DNA from 4 places in the Streptomyces sp. NPDC051677 genome. Region 3 is predicted to be linked to each of the others. Evidence: riboswitches for the same ligand, from Rfam matches in the RefSeq annotation. Region 3 holds a riboswitch; each other region holds the start of a gene.

Region 1 (3,012 bases), on a different contig from region 3:
CGCCGCCCACGCCACGCCCGTCATCGCCAGGGTGACGCGGGACAGGACGTCGTATCCCGTGAGGTGCAGGCCGATCGACACGATCCCGGTCGCCAGCACCGCGGCCCCGGCCGCCGGTGGCCGCCGCGCCCACCAGAGGCGCAGAGCGGAGCCGGGAGAGGGCGCGGGCGAGGGACGAGCCGAGGAGCCGGGCATGCGCCCGATGCTAAGGAGCACGCCACACCCCACGAGCGGGGCACGCGCGCGGGCGGCCAGAATTACGCGCGGGTGCAGGCGCGGAGCAGGGGCGCGCGGGGAGGCCGTGAGCGCGGGGTGTCCGGGGGCGCGGGGTGTCCGGGGGCCCGTGCAGGCGCGGGTCGTGCCACGCCGCCGCTCAGCGTGGCCGGCCCTCGCCCCCGCCGGCGGCGAAGCCCACTGCCCGACTCCGCCTTCGCCTCCGCCTTCGCGAACGAACCCCACGCGCGCGTGCGCCCGCCGCGACGCTCACGCGCGCGTGTCCGCCACGCAGGCCACGCGCGCGTGCCCCACCGGAAGCGGCTCGCCTACGCGCGCACGTCTGTGCTCAAGCCGGGCGTACCACGCTGTGGATGATCGACTCGCCGGCGTAGTAGATCGACTCCTCGCGGACGTAGGCGCCCGGCTTCGGGGCGTGGATCATCATGCCGTTGCCTATGTAGACGCCGACGTGGCTGACGTCGTCGTAGAAGAAGACCAGGTCGCCGGGCTGGGCATCGGCGAGGGAGACCGTGGTGCCGGCGTTCACCTGGTCGTAGGTGGTGCGCGGGAGGGTGACGCCGGCGGCCTTCCAGGCGGCCTGGGTGAGGCCGGAGCAGTCGTAGGAGTCGGGGCCCGTGGCGCCCCAGACGTACGGCTTGCCGATCTGCGCGCGGGCGAAGGCGAGCGCCTTCTCGGCCTTGGTGGCGTACGAGGAGTCCGCAGGGGAGGTGGACCCGGTCCCGGTCCCGGTCTCCGTGCTCGACGAGCCCGCGCCGCTCTCCTGCTGCGCCGCGGCCTGGTCCGCGGCCTGCTGTCGGGCGAGTTCCGCCGCCTGCCGGGCGGCCTCCTCCCGCTTCTGCGTCTCGATCGCCGCGAGGCGGGCCTTCTCCTGGGCCGTCAGCTGGGACAGCAGCTCGCGCGCGTCGCCGAGCTTCTTCTGGACGGTGGCCTTGGCGGTCTTCAGGTCGCTCTGCGTGTCGGTGAGCGATGCGAGGCTCTCCGTGGCCTCCCGGCGCTTCTGCATCGTCGCCGACTGCTCGGTGACGAAGTCGTCGACCGCACCCTTCTGGCGGTCGGTCAGCCGGCTCATCAGCTGGTTCTGGTCGAAGTAGTCCTGCGGGGTGTCCGCGAGCAGGAAGGTCGCCGTGTCGGGGGCGGAGGCGCCGGTGCGGTACTGGGCCGCGGCATAGGAACCCAGCTCCTCCCGCGCCTCGTTGAGCTTCTGGGTGCGCTGCGCGACGTCGTCCAGGAGGTTGTCGACCCGCTTGCGCTGCTTGGTCGTCTTCTCCTTGGCGGCGTTGTAGTTCTCGGTGGCCGACTCCGCCTGGCGATAGAGGTCGTCGACCTTCTTCTCGACCTCCTCCAGGCTGGGCTTGCCGTCGTCCGACGGGGTCGCGTTCGCCGTCTGGGAGAGCAGGGCCACGGACGTGAGCGCGGCGGTGGCGAGAGCGGGCGTGCGGATGCCTGCCACGCGCGGGCCCGCGGAGCGCGGCTTGCGGTGCTGCGACGCCAAGGGAGGCGACTCCTTCCAGTGCTCCGCCTACCGGGTTAGCTGTCGGGTTCGGGCGGGTAGATCATCGGAAGGGTTGCCCTACGGCCGCCTCCCCGAGAGGGAGTTGGGCCGATTCACCCCAGGGTTTCGGTGGGTCCCCGGCTCCGGCTGGCGCGAGCGGGCGCGTCGGATTCGGCGGAGGCCGCGCGGCCCGGCGGGGTTCGCCGGTGCGGGTCGTACGGCCTGTCCGGCACGGTAGCCAACTCGTGTGGCCCGTGTGAAGGTTGATGGGTGATATGCCCGATACGTCTTCGTGACCTCGGGCTGTGGTCTCGTGCTTCGACCATGTCCGTCGCGGATCGTGACGGCGGTCTGCCGGAGGGTGAGTGGGGGATGTTTCCGGGAGGGCGGCCGGTTGTCAGTGGCGCCCCCTAGACTCGGAGAGCGATGAGCAGCCTCTTTGACGACAGCTTCCTGGCGGACCTCCAGGGCCCCCGCGCCCACGAGGACGAACCCCCGCCGCCGCCCGAGGACGATCACGGACCGGAGTCGGTTCCGGACGATCTGTTCGGCGGGAAGTTCGACGTGCCCCCGGACCGGGACGCCTACTACCGCGACGGCGCCCCGCGCCCGGCGCTGGACGCGGCGGCGCTCCTGGAGGGGCTGAACGAAAACCAGCGCGCGGCGGTCGTCCACGCCGGCACCCCGCTGCTCATCGTGGCCGGCGCCGGCTCCGGCAAGACGCGCGTGCTCACCCACCGCATCGCCCACCTGCTGGCCGAGCGCAACGTCCACCCGGGGCAGATCCTCGCGATCACCTTCACCAACAAGGCCGCGGGCGAGATGAAGGAGCGCGTCGAGCAGCTCGTCGGCCCGCGCGCGAACGCGATGTGGGTGATGACGTTCCACAGCGCGTGCGTGCGCATCCTGCGCCGGGAGAGCAAGAAGCTCGGCTTCACGTCGTCGTTCTCGATCTACGACGCCGCCGACTCCAAGCGCCTGATGGCCCTGGTCTGCCGTGACCTGGACCTCGACCCCAAGCGCTACCCGCCCAAGTCCTTCAGCGCCAAGATCAGCAACCTCAAGAACGAGCTGATCGACGAGGAGGACTTCGCCGCCCAGGCCGCCGACGGCTTCGAGAAGACCCTCGCCCAGGCCTACGCCATGTACCAGTCGCGGCTGCGCGAGGCGAACGCCCTCGACTTCGACGACCTGATCATGACGACGGTCAACCTGCTGCGCGCCTTCCCGGACGTCGCCGAGCACTACCGCCGCCGCTTCCGCCACGTCCTCGTCGACGAGTA
Region 2 (3,012 bases), on a different contig from region 3:
TGCTGGCCGTGCTCGGCCTGGGCGCCCAGGGCGGCGAGGAGATCGTCCTCGCCTCCGAGGCCGAGGGCGCGGACATCGCCCTCGACCGTCTCGCGAAGCTGGTCGCCGAGGGTCTCGAGGAACTCCCCGAGACCGTCTGATCAACCCCTGGGAATTGAGGGCTGCGGGGCTCGTCCGAATTATCGGGCGAGCCCTTCGCATTTCCCGCCAACGGGCAGCAGAAATAATCCCCCGCGAATTATCTCCTCTTTGTATACGGCTCTCGTGTTAATGCCGCACGCTCGTCATGTTTACGGGAGGTTGCGAAGTCCTCACACGGTCGACGCGCTCCGGTCCGCCGGAAAAGCGCAGTCGGTGCGCCACTGTGGTGCGCTCGGTGTGCAGCGCCGTGATCGCCCGTGCGCGCTCCCCGTCGCCGCGCGCCACGGCGTCCACGATCGCGCCGTGCTCCGCCCAGGACTCCACGGGGTTGACCGGCGCCTCCACCGTGTACATCCAGGCGATCTTGTGGCGAAGCTGGGTGAGCATCGAGGTCAGGGCGTGGCTTCCGGAGGACTGGGCGAGCGTCTCGTGGAACCAGCCGCCCAGGGAGCGCAGATCCTCGCTGTTGCCCCTCCTGGCCCGCTCCTGGCCCAGCCGGACGAGGCCGCGCAGCACCTTCAGGTGGGCCTCCGTGCGCCGCTGGGCGGCCCGGGCGGCGCCGAGCGGCTCCAGGAGCATGCGCATCTCCAGCACGTCCGCGGCCTCCTGCTCGGTCGGCTCCGCGACGCACGCGCCCGCGTGCCGCCGCGTCACGACGAAGCCCTCGGCCTCCAGCGTGCGCAGCGCCTCCCGGACGGGGACGCGGGAAACGCCGTAGCGGCGGGCGAGGAGTTCCTCGGTGAGGCGGCTGCCGCGCTCGTAGACACCCGCGACGATGTCGTCCCGAATGGCCGTGCACACCGAGTGCGCCGGAATACGCATGACGGACCTCCGCCTTAATCCCCGTGAAACGTCGACGGTTGACGTGTGTTCCGTGACTCTATTGCAATGAGCGGGAATTTCCGATGGCGGGTCGGAATCCATGGATATTTTTTGGACAGCAGGGCATCGGAAACGGCGAAAGCCCCGGCCGGGAGGGCCGGGGCTGGACGATCTGTCGCCGTGCGTCGTCAGACGTTCACGCCGTGCTGGCGGAGGTAGGCGACCGGGTCGATGTCCGAGCCGTACTCCGCCGTGGTGCGGGCCTCGAAGTGCAGATGCGGACCGGTGACGTTGCCGGTCGCGCCGGACAGGCCGATCTGCTGGCCGGGAGTGACCTGTTGGCCCACCGAGACGCTGATGGACGACAGGTGTCCGTACTGGGTGTACGTGCCGTCGTTCATCTTGATGACCACCTGGTTGCCGTACGACCCGCCCCAGCCGGCCTCGACGACGGTGCCCAGGCCGACCGCGTGCACCGTGGTGCCGGTCGCGGCGTGGAAGTCGATGCCGGTGTGGCTGCCGGAGGACCACAGCGAACTGCTGGCGTGGTAACCGGTGGAGACGTAGGAACCCGTGATCGGCGGCACGAAGGCGTTGAGTCGCTTGCGCTCGGCCTCGCGGGCGGCACGCACGCGTGCCTCGCGCTCCTCCACGGCCTTCTTGGCGGCCGCCTGGCGCGCGGCCTGCTCGTAGGCGGCCTGCTTCTGCACGGCGACCTGGTCGTCGATCTGTTCGGCGGCGGCCTCGCCGGCGGTGACGACGGGGATCAGCCCGGTCTGCTCGGGCGTGGGCTCGGCGGCGAAGGCCGGAGCGGAGGCGACGGTGGCCATGACACCGGTGGTGGTGAGCGCCGCGACGCCCGCCGCGCGCGCGGTGGTGCGCTGCATCCGGCTGGGCCGACGGTGCTTCCCGGTGGCGCAGGTGAACGCCATGAAGTGGGGGGTGTCCTTTCCTTCCCTCTCGCCTACCGGGTTAGCTGACGGGTTCGGAGCAGGAAGGTCTCCTACGGACCCCCTCGCGGCTCGCGCGGGCGTCCGATTCACCCCAGGGACTTCTGGGCCCCTCCAGCCGCGAAGGCGGCGACAGGAGGGAGGGTCCCCGGCTCCCCTGGCTCGCGCCGTACGGGGACTCGGCGATGACTGTCCGGTGCCGCGGCTGCGGCGCACTGCCTGACGAACAGCCCGCATGAAGCTAAGCGGGACGGGTTTCAATCCTCAAACGAATCCCGGTTTTTGTAGCGCATCCCACAGGGCAGACAGGCAACCTCCGCCTCAATTCGGACACGCAGCGGCCCTGGTGACGTTTCCGTCGGCCAGGGCCCCTGCGCGCGTGTGCCGTTGGCGCGTGCACCGCGCCTGCCGGTCCGCCTACTCGGCGGACACGACCTTCACCTCGCCGATGCCGAGGGCCTCCACCGGCTCCTTGATCTGAGCCGCGTCGCCGACGAGGACGGTCACCAGCCGGTCCACCGGGAAGGCGTTCACGGCCGCCGCGGTGGCCTCCACGGTGCCGGTCGCGGCGAGCTGCTGGTACAGCGTCGCCTGGTAGTCGTCGGGCAGGTGCTGCTCGACCTGGTCGGCCAGCGTGCCCGCGACGGCAGCGGCGGTCTCGAACTTCAGCGGCGCCACCCCGACCAGGTTCTGCACGGCGACGTCGCGCTCGGCGTCGGTCAGGCCCCCCTCGGCGAGGGTGCGCAGCACCTTCCAGAGGTCCTCCAGGGCGGGACCGGTGTTCGGGGTGTCCACGGAGCCGCTGATGGCGAGCATCGCGGCGCCCGAGCCGTCCGGCGCGGACCGCAGGACCTGCCCGAAGGCGCGGACGCCGTAGGTGTAGCCCTTCTCCTCGCGCAGGACGCGGTCCAGGCGGGAGGTGAGGGTGCCGCCCAGGCAGTACGTGCCGAGCACCTGCGCGGGCCACACGCGGTCGTGCCGGTCGGCGCCGATCCGGCCGATCAGCAGCTGCGTCTGGACGGCGCCGGGGCGGTCCACGATGACGACCCTGCCGGTGTCGTCGGCGGTGACCGGCGGCACGGGCCGCGGCTGGGCCGAG
Region 3 (3,012 bases):
GGGCGACCCGGACGCGCCCCGCCTCTTCGGGCCGGGCGGCTACCAGGGCGGACGGCTGCGCCTGGTCGAGACGCGGCGCATCGAGGACGTCGTGCTGAACCGCTACCAGCCCACCGCCCCCGGCGCCGGACCGCTCGCCGCCGCGGCCGACCGCCACTGGCTGGCCCTCGCCTGCGAGCTCGCGGCCCAGTGCCCGCCGTCGCGGACCGCATTCAGCGTCGGCGCGGTGATCGTGGCCGCCGACGGCACGGAACTGGCCCGCGGTCACTCCCGCGAGGCCGGCGACCCGGTCGTGCACGCCGAGGAGGCGGCCCTCGCGAAGCTCGACCCCGCCGACCCCCGGCTGCCCACGGCCACCGTGTACAGCAGCCTCGAACCCTGCGCCCGCCGCTCCTCCCGTCCCTCCCCCTGCGCCCGCCTCATCCTCGACGCGGGCGTGCGCCGGGTGGTCACCGCCTGGCGCGAGCCCGACACCTTCGTGACGGAGGCGGACGGAACCGGGCTCCTGACGGCCGCGGGCGTCGACGTCCTCGTCCTTGCGGAGTTCGAGGCGCGGGCGAAGGCCCCGAACCGGCACCTGGAATGAGGCGGTGAGGGCGGGGCGTCAGGGGCGGCGGTAAACCGTGGTGTTTCGCGCCCCGGAAGTAGCGTAGACTGGAGTCACAACGACGCGGGGTGGAGCAGCTCGGTAGCTCGCTGGGCTCATAACCCAGAGGTCGCAGGTTCAAATCCTGTCCCCGCTACTGAAGGCCGAGGGCCGGAATCCGAAAGGGTTCCGGCCCTCGGTGCGTATCCGGGACTCCTCGGCGCCCATCCCGGGCATGTGGCTGGTTGGTTACTGTGCGTGCGCTGTGTTTCTGGACGTCCCTTCCGTCAACTCGCCCGTTTTTCACCGGTCATGGGTCGAAAGTCCCAGGCCGAAAATGTTGTTGATCAAGCAGAAGAGCTTGGAAACCGGCCCCCAGGTCTATTAACGTTCGATAACGCAGCGCGGTCGTCCCAGCCGTCACAAGAGTCGGCTCCGTGCGCACTGCCGAATCCCGCAAGGGAACCGGGGAACCACCACCTTGGGGTGAATCGCACGGAAGCCACCGTGAACTCGCGGAGTCCACGGCCGGTATACGCGCGTAGGAGACCTTCCCGCTCCGAACCCGTCAGCTAACCCGGTAGGCGACGGAAGGAAAGGAGTACGCCCGCGTGGCGTCCAACCGGCCTGCCCCAGAAGCCCCGTTCGTGCCCGCCCAGCGGTCCACCGAGACCTTCGGCTACGGCGACTACCGCACCGACGAGGGCCCCTGGGAGGAGTGGAACCCCACCGCGGAGTCCATTCGCCCGGTACGCGGCAAGCACCGTGTCGCCAAGCAGCGCGGCGGCGGGTTCGCCCGCAGCTCCACCGTCCTCGGCGTCGGCGTCATAGCCGCCGTCAGCGCGGGAGGCATGGCCAGCGCCAACACCGGCAAGGCCCCCGTCTCCATCTCCCTGCCGGACCTGCCGAACGTCGGCTCGCTCATCTCCGACGACGAGCCCGCCCAGGACGCCGCGCCGGCCCTGTCGAGCTTCGGCTCCGAGACGACCGCCGACGACAGCAGCCAGAGCGCCTCCGACGCCGGTGAGGCCCTGCGCAGCCGGATCATGGCGCAGGCCGAGTCGCAGCAGACCCAGATCGAGACCAAGGCCCAGGCCGCCGCCGAGGCCGCCGCAGCCAAGGCCGCGAGCGACGCCGTCGCCAAGGCCGAGCAGGACGCGAAGGCCAAGGCAGCCGCCGTCAAGGCGAAGGCCGCCGCGGAGGCCGCGGAGAAGGCCGAGGCCGCGCGCCTGGCCGAGCTCGCCAAGCAGTACACGCTGCCGACCTCCTCGTACACGATCACCTCGACCTTCGGTCAGGCCGGCTCCATGTGGTCCTCCGGCTACCACACGGGCCTGGACTTCGCCGCTCCCACCGGCACGCTCATCAAGGCCGTCCACAGCGGCACCATCACGGAGGCGGGCTGGGCCGGTTCCTACGGCTACCGCACCATCCTGACGCTGGACGACGGCACCGAGCTCTGGTTCTGCCACCAGTCCTCCATCAGCGTCAGTGTCGGCCAGAAGGTCGGCACCGGTGACGTGATCGGCCGCGTCGGCGCGACGGGCAACGTGACCGGGCCCCACCTCCACCTCGAGGTCCACCCCAACGGCAACTCCGACGGCGTCGACCCGATGGCCTGGCTGCGCGACAAGGGCCTCAACCCCTGAGCAGTCCCTCCGGGGAGCACCTGTCATACCCGTAGGACCGGAACACCCCTCAGGGCGGCCACTCAGGGCGGCCCCCTCAGGGGTGTTCACACGTTCTTTGCGTTGCCCATGGAATGGGTGTGCCGCCCGAGCCCGTTGATATGAAGCATGACTTCTCTTCGCAAGCTCGGCTCCTCCGACCTCGAGGTCTTCCCGCTCTCCCTCGGCGGCAACGTCTTCGGCTGGACCGCCGACGAGACGACCTCCTTCGCCGTCCTCGACGCCTACGCGGCCGCCGGCGGCAACTTCCTCGACACCGCCGACGCCTACTCGGCGTGGGTCGAGGGCAACTCCGGCGGTGAGTCCGAGACCATCATCGGCAACTGGGTGAAGAAGCGCGGCAACCGCGACGACATCGTCATCGCCACCAAGGTCAGCCAGCACCCAGACTTCCCCGGCCTGACCGCGGCCAACATCAAGGCCGCCGCCGACGCCTCCCTGCGCCGCCTCGGCACCGACCACATCGACCTCTACTACACGCACTTCGACAAGACCGAGGTGCCCGTCGCGGAGATCGTCGGCGCGCTCGACGAACTGGTGAAGGCCGGCAAGGTCCGCCACATCGCCGCCTCCAACATCTCCCCCGAACGCCTCCAGGAGTCCCTGGAGTTCTCCGACCGCGAGGGCCTGGCCCGCTACGTCGCCCTCCAGCCCCACTACAACCTGGTCTCGCGCGACACCTACGAGGGCGGCCTCCAGGACCTCGCCGCCCGCTTCGGCCTCGCCGCCGTCCCGTAC
Region 4 (3,012 bases), on a different contig from region 3:
TGGAGACGACCTGTCTGGGCCAGGCCGGTTCGTCGGCGGCGGTGCTGCTCGCGGCGGGCACGCCGGGCAAGCGGTTCGCGCTGCCGGGCGCGCGGATGACGATCCGCCAGCCGTCCCTGCCCGAGCCCGTAGAAGGACAGGCCAGCGATCTCGCGATCCAGGCCGACGAACTGGCGCGCATCCGGGCCACCCTGGAGGGGATGCTCGTCCTGCACACCGGGCGCAGCCCGGAGCAGGTCAGCGCGGACATCGAGCGGGACAAGTTCCTCACCGCCCAGGAGGCCATGGAATACGGCCTGGTGGACGGCATCATCACCACCCGCAAGACCTCGGCCGGCGGCCAGGGCGGGAGGTGAGGGGCCGATGGTGCCCGAGTTGCCGCCGCTGCCCGCGCTGACGCGCGCCGAGGCCGAGTTGATCGACGGTTACCTCGACGTCGTCGACCTGCTCGGCCGTATCAACCCCGCCCACCACGGCGACACGTACCGCGGACTGCGTGCCGCCCAGGCGCTGGTGAGCAAGGCGGTCGCGCTGCGCGACGCGCTGACGCTGATGCACCAGCGGGGCGAGAACGAGCTGCACGCTCCGACACTCGCGCGGGCGCTGCGCGTCCTGGACGGGGAGCGCCGTGCGGCGCGCGTCACGGTGCCTCCGCTCTCCGACAGTTGACGCGAGGCGACCTGGGCCGGGCGGACCGCGCCCCGAGCGTGCCGTCCGGCGCGGAGTTGAAACGGACCAGACGAGGGACCCTCGTTCGGCGTAGCGTGCGCTGTCTTCCCGGGCCGGTAGAGGTTGCGCAAATGGGCGCTCTTCGGGCGGAATAAAGGGCTCCATGGCTGGTCCGGGGCCCTGTGGCCGCCTTGACACCTGATCGGCCATCAGGGTGTCCACCCGAACGGGTGAGTGGTGAGTAACCCCACAAATCCCCGGTTCCATTGGGATTTTCGGACATCCGTGAGCCAAGATCCCTGACTGACGACAAGCCCCCGCCACAAGAGGCGGGGCGGTCCGGGCGGACGCCGAGTCCTGCCGCCGCCCGGATGACCGGTCGACAGAAGTGCATCGGCAGGAGTGGAGGACCCAAGCACGACGGGTCGCCGGAACGGTCACGCCATGACCGGGCCGAGCAGCCCTTGGGGTGAAGCCGCGTCAGCGGCCGGGCAACTTCGCCAGCCCGAATCCGACAGGTCATCCTTCACAGGCGGCTGACGAAGGGTTGCGCATGACTGCGCTCAATCGTGTCCCGTCGCTCATGGTCCGGGCCGGTACGGCCTCGGCCTTCGCCATCGCCGCCGTCGGCGGCTCGGTCGTGGTCCCCGGGCTCGCCCCGGACGCCTCGGCTGCCACACCGGCGACGAAGGCGCTCCAGATCGCGGCCTCCAAGAAGGGCGCTCCGTACAAGTACGGGGCCACCGGGCCGAAGAGGTTCGACTGCTCCGGGCTCACGCTGTACTCGTACAAGAAGGCGGGCAAGACCCTGCCTCGGACGGCGGCCCAGCAGTACAACAAGACGAAGCACATCTCGGCGTCCAGCCGCAAGGCGGGCGACCTCGTGTTCTTCCACTCGGGTTCGAACGTGTACCACGTCGGGATCTACGCGGGTAACGGCAAGATCTGGCACTCGCCGAAGACCGGGGACGTGGTGAAACTGCAGAAGATCTGGACCAAGAGCGTCTGGTACGGGCGGGTCCGCTGAGCCATCGGGTCCACTGAGTCTCCCGGGGTGGCGCCGGCGTCCCTGACGCGCCGTCACCGCCCCGGGATCTCGCCCTCCGCCGGGGCAGTCAGGGCTCCGGCCACCGGCTCCGCCGCCGGGACGGTCCACGGGAGTTCGACGATGACGGTCTTGCCGCCCTCCCGGGTGGGCCGCACTCTGAGCTTGCCGCCGCACTCCGCGGTCAGCCAGCGAATGATCACCAAGCCTCGGCCGTTGTCCTGCTGGACGGCGGCCGGCAGCCGTTTCGGGAAGCGCGGGTGGCTGTCGGTGACACCGATGCGCAAGTGTTCGTCACGGTCCAGGACGAGGTCCACCGTGAAGGTGGGTGACTGCCCGAAGGTGTGCTGTACGGCGTTGGTGGCGAGTTCTGAGACGATCAGCCGGACGGTGTCGGCCGCCTCCGTGTCCCCCGGCAGACCCCACTCTTCGAGGGCGCCGGCCACGAAGCCGCGGGCCGTGGAGACCGAAGCGGGATCGCTCGGCAGAGTGACGGATGCTTCCAGGTGATCTGCCATGGCGACGTCGTCCCTTTCCCACGGGACCGAAGTCCGACACGGTGCGTGTGGTTCGAGTACGGTCCCGGACTGGTGCTTCTTCGCCAGACTGCCATTACCGCGCCGGTCACGGGTGGCGATCCACCAAGATATGCATATATCTGTCGCTCGATGCGGTGAACTCTGCGACGACAGAGCGTATTTGGACGGCCCGTAAGGACTAAGGAGGAGCCCATGCAACACGGTCCCGCGGTGCGCCGCCGGAAACTGGGCGCCGAACTGCGCACGCTGCGCACCCAGGCGGGCCTCACCAGTGGTGAGGCGGCCCGGCTCGTGGGCTGGCACCAGTCCAAGGTGAGCCGTATCGAGACCGGCACCAGTGGGTCAAAACCGGCCGATGTGCGGTTACTCCTCGACGTCTACGGCGTAGTCGATCCACAGCTGCGGGAGCTGATGCTGGCGCTGGCGGGCGCCGAGGGCAGCGGCGGTCGGGACCACTGGTGGCACGCCTACCGCGGGGTGCTGCCGCCCACCTACCGTGACTTCATCAGTCTGGAGTCCCAGGCGAGCGCGATGCGCACGCTGGAGACGAGTGTGGTACCGGGGCTGCTGCAGACGCCCGAGTACGCGCGCGCGGTGACCAGGGCCGCAGTGGAGGGCGCCGACGAGGAGCGGCTCGACACCCTGGTGGAGGTGCGGCTGGCCCGCCAGGACGTGCTGCGCGCGCAGCCGCCGCTGGAGCTGAACGCGGTGCTGGACGAGGCGGTGCTGCGGCGGGAGGTGGGCGGGCCCGAGGTGATG

The links. Region 3 has a riboswitch for cyclic di-AMP ahead of ACIBAF_RS40315 (M23 family metallopeptidase). Riboswitches for the same ligand answer to the same signal wherever they lie in the genome.
Region 1: another riboswitch for cyclic di-AMP. It lies ahead of ACIBAF_RS19045 (NlpC/P60 family protein); the one in region 3 lies ahead of ACIBAF_RS40315 (M23 family metallopeptidase).
Region 2: another riboswitch for cyclic di-AMP. It lies ahead of ACIBAF_RS26505 (M23 family metallopeptidase); the one in region 3 lies ahead of ACIBAF_RS40315 (M23 family metallopeptidase).
Region 4: another riboswitch for cyclic di-AMP. It lies ahead of ACIBAF_RS10580 (C40 family peptidase); the one in region 3 lies ahead of ACIBAF_RS40315 (M23 family metallopeptidase).

The regions. Positions count from the first base shown of each region.
Region 1 covers NZ_JBITCT010000014.1:178,811-181,822, forward strand. The annotation lists gene ACIBAF_RS19040 (tellurite resistance/C4-dicarboxylate transporter family protein) at 1-195, opposite strand, end outside; gene ACIBAF_RS19045 (NlpC/P60 family protein) at 563-1,729, opposite strand; cyclic di-AMP (ydaO/yuaA leader) riboswitch at 1,737-1,916, opposite strand; gene pcrA (DNA helicase PcrA) at 2,156-3,012, shown strand, end outside.
Region 2 covers NZ_JBITCT010000024.1:20,905-23,916, forward strand. The annotation lists gene ACIBAF_RS26495 (HPr family phosphocarrier protein) at 1-140, shown strand, start outside; gene ACIBAF_RS26500 (GntR family transcriptional regulator) at 268-963, opposite strand; gene ACIBAF_RS26505 (M23 family metallopeptidase) at 1,152-1,895, opposite strand; cyclic di-AMP (ydaO/yuaA leader) riboswitch at 1,910-2,108, opposite strand; gene ACIBAF_RS26510 (M16 family metallopeptidase) at 2,331-3,012, opposite strand, start outside.
Region 3 covers NZ_JBITCT010000052.1:8,807-11,818, reverse strand. The annotation lists gene ACIBAF_RS40325 (dihydrofolate reductase family protein) at 1-586, shown strand, start outside; tRNA gene ACIBAF_RS40320 (tRNA-Met) at 670-743, shown strand; cyclic di-AMP (ydaO/yuaA leader) riboswitch at 1,022-1,190, shown strand; gene ACIBAF_RS40315 (M23 family metallopeptidase) at 1,198-2,235, shown strand; gene ACIBAF_RS40310 (aldo/keto reductase) at 2,383-3,012, shown strand, end outside.
Region 4 covers NZ_JBITCT010000007.1:141,427-144,438, forward strand. The annotation lists gene ACIBAF_RS10570 (ATP-dependent Clp protease proteolytic subunit) at 1-356, shown strand, start outside; gene ACIBAF_RS10575 (hypothetical protein) at 364-669, shown strand; cyclic di-AMP (ydaO/yuaA leader) riboswitch at 1,040-1,219, shown strand; gene ACIBAF_RS10580 (C40 family peptidase) at 1,223-1,696, shown strand; gene ACIBAF_RS10585 (ATP-binding protein) at 1,750-2,232, opposite strand; gene ACIBAF_RS10590 (helix-turn-helix domain-containing protein) at 2,446-3,012, shown strand, end outside.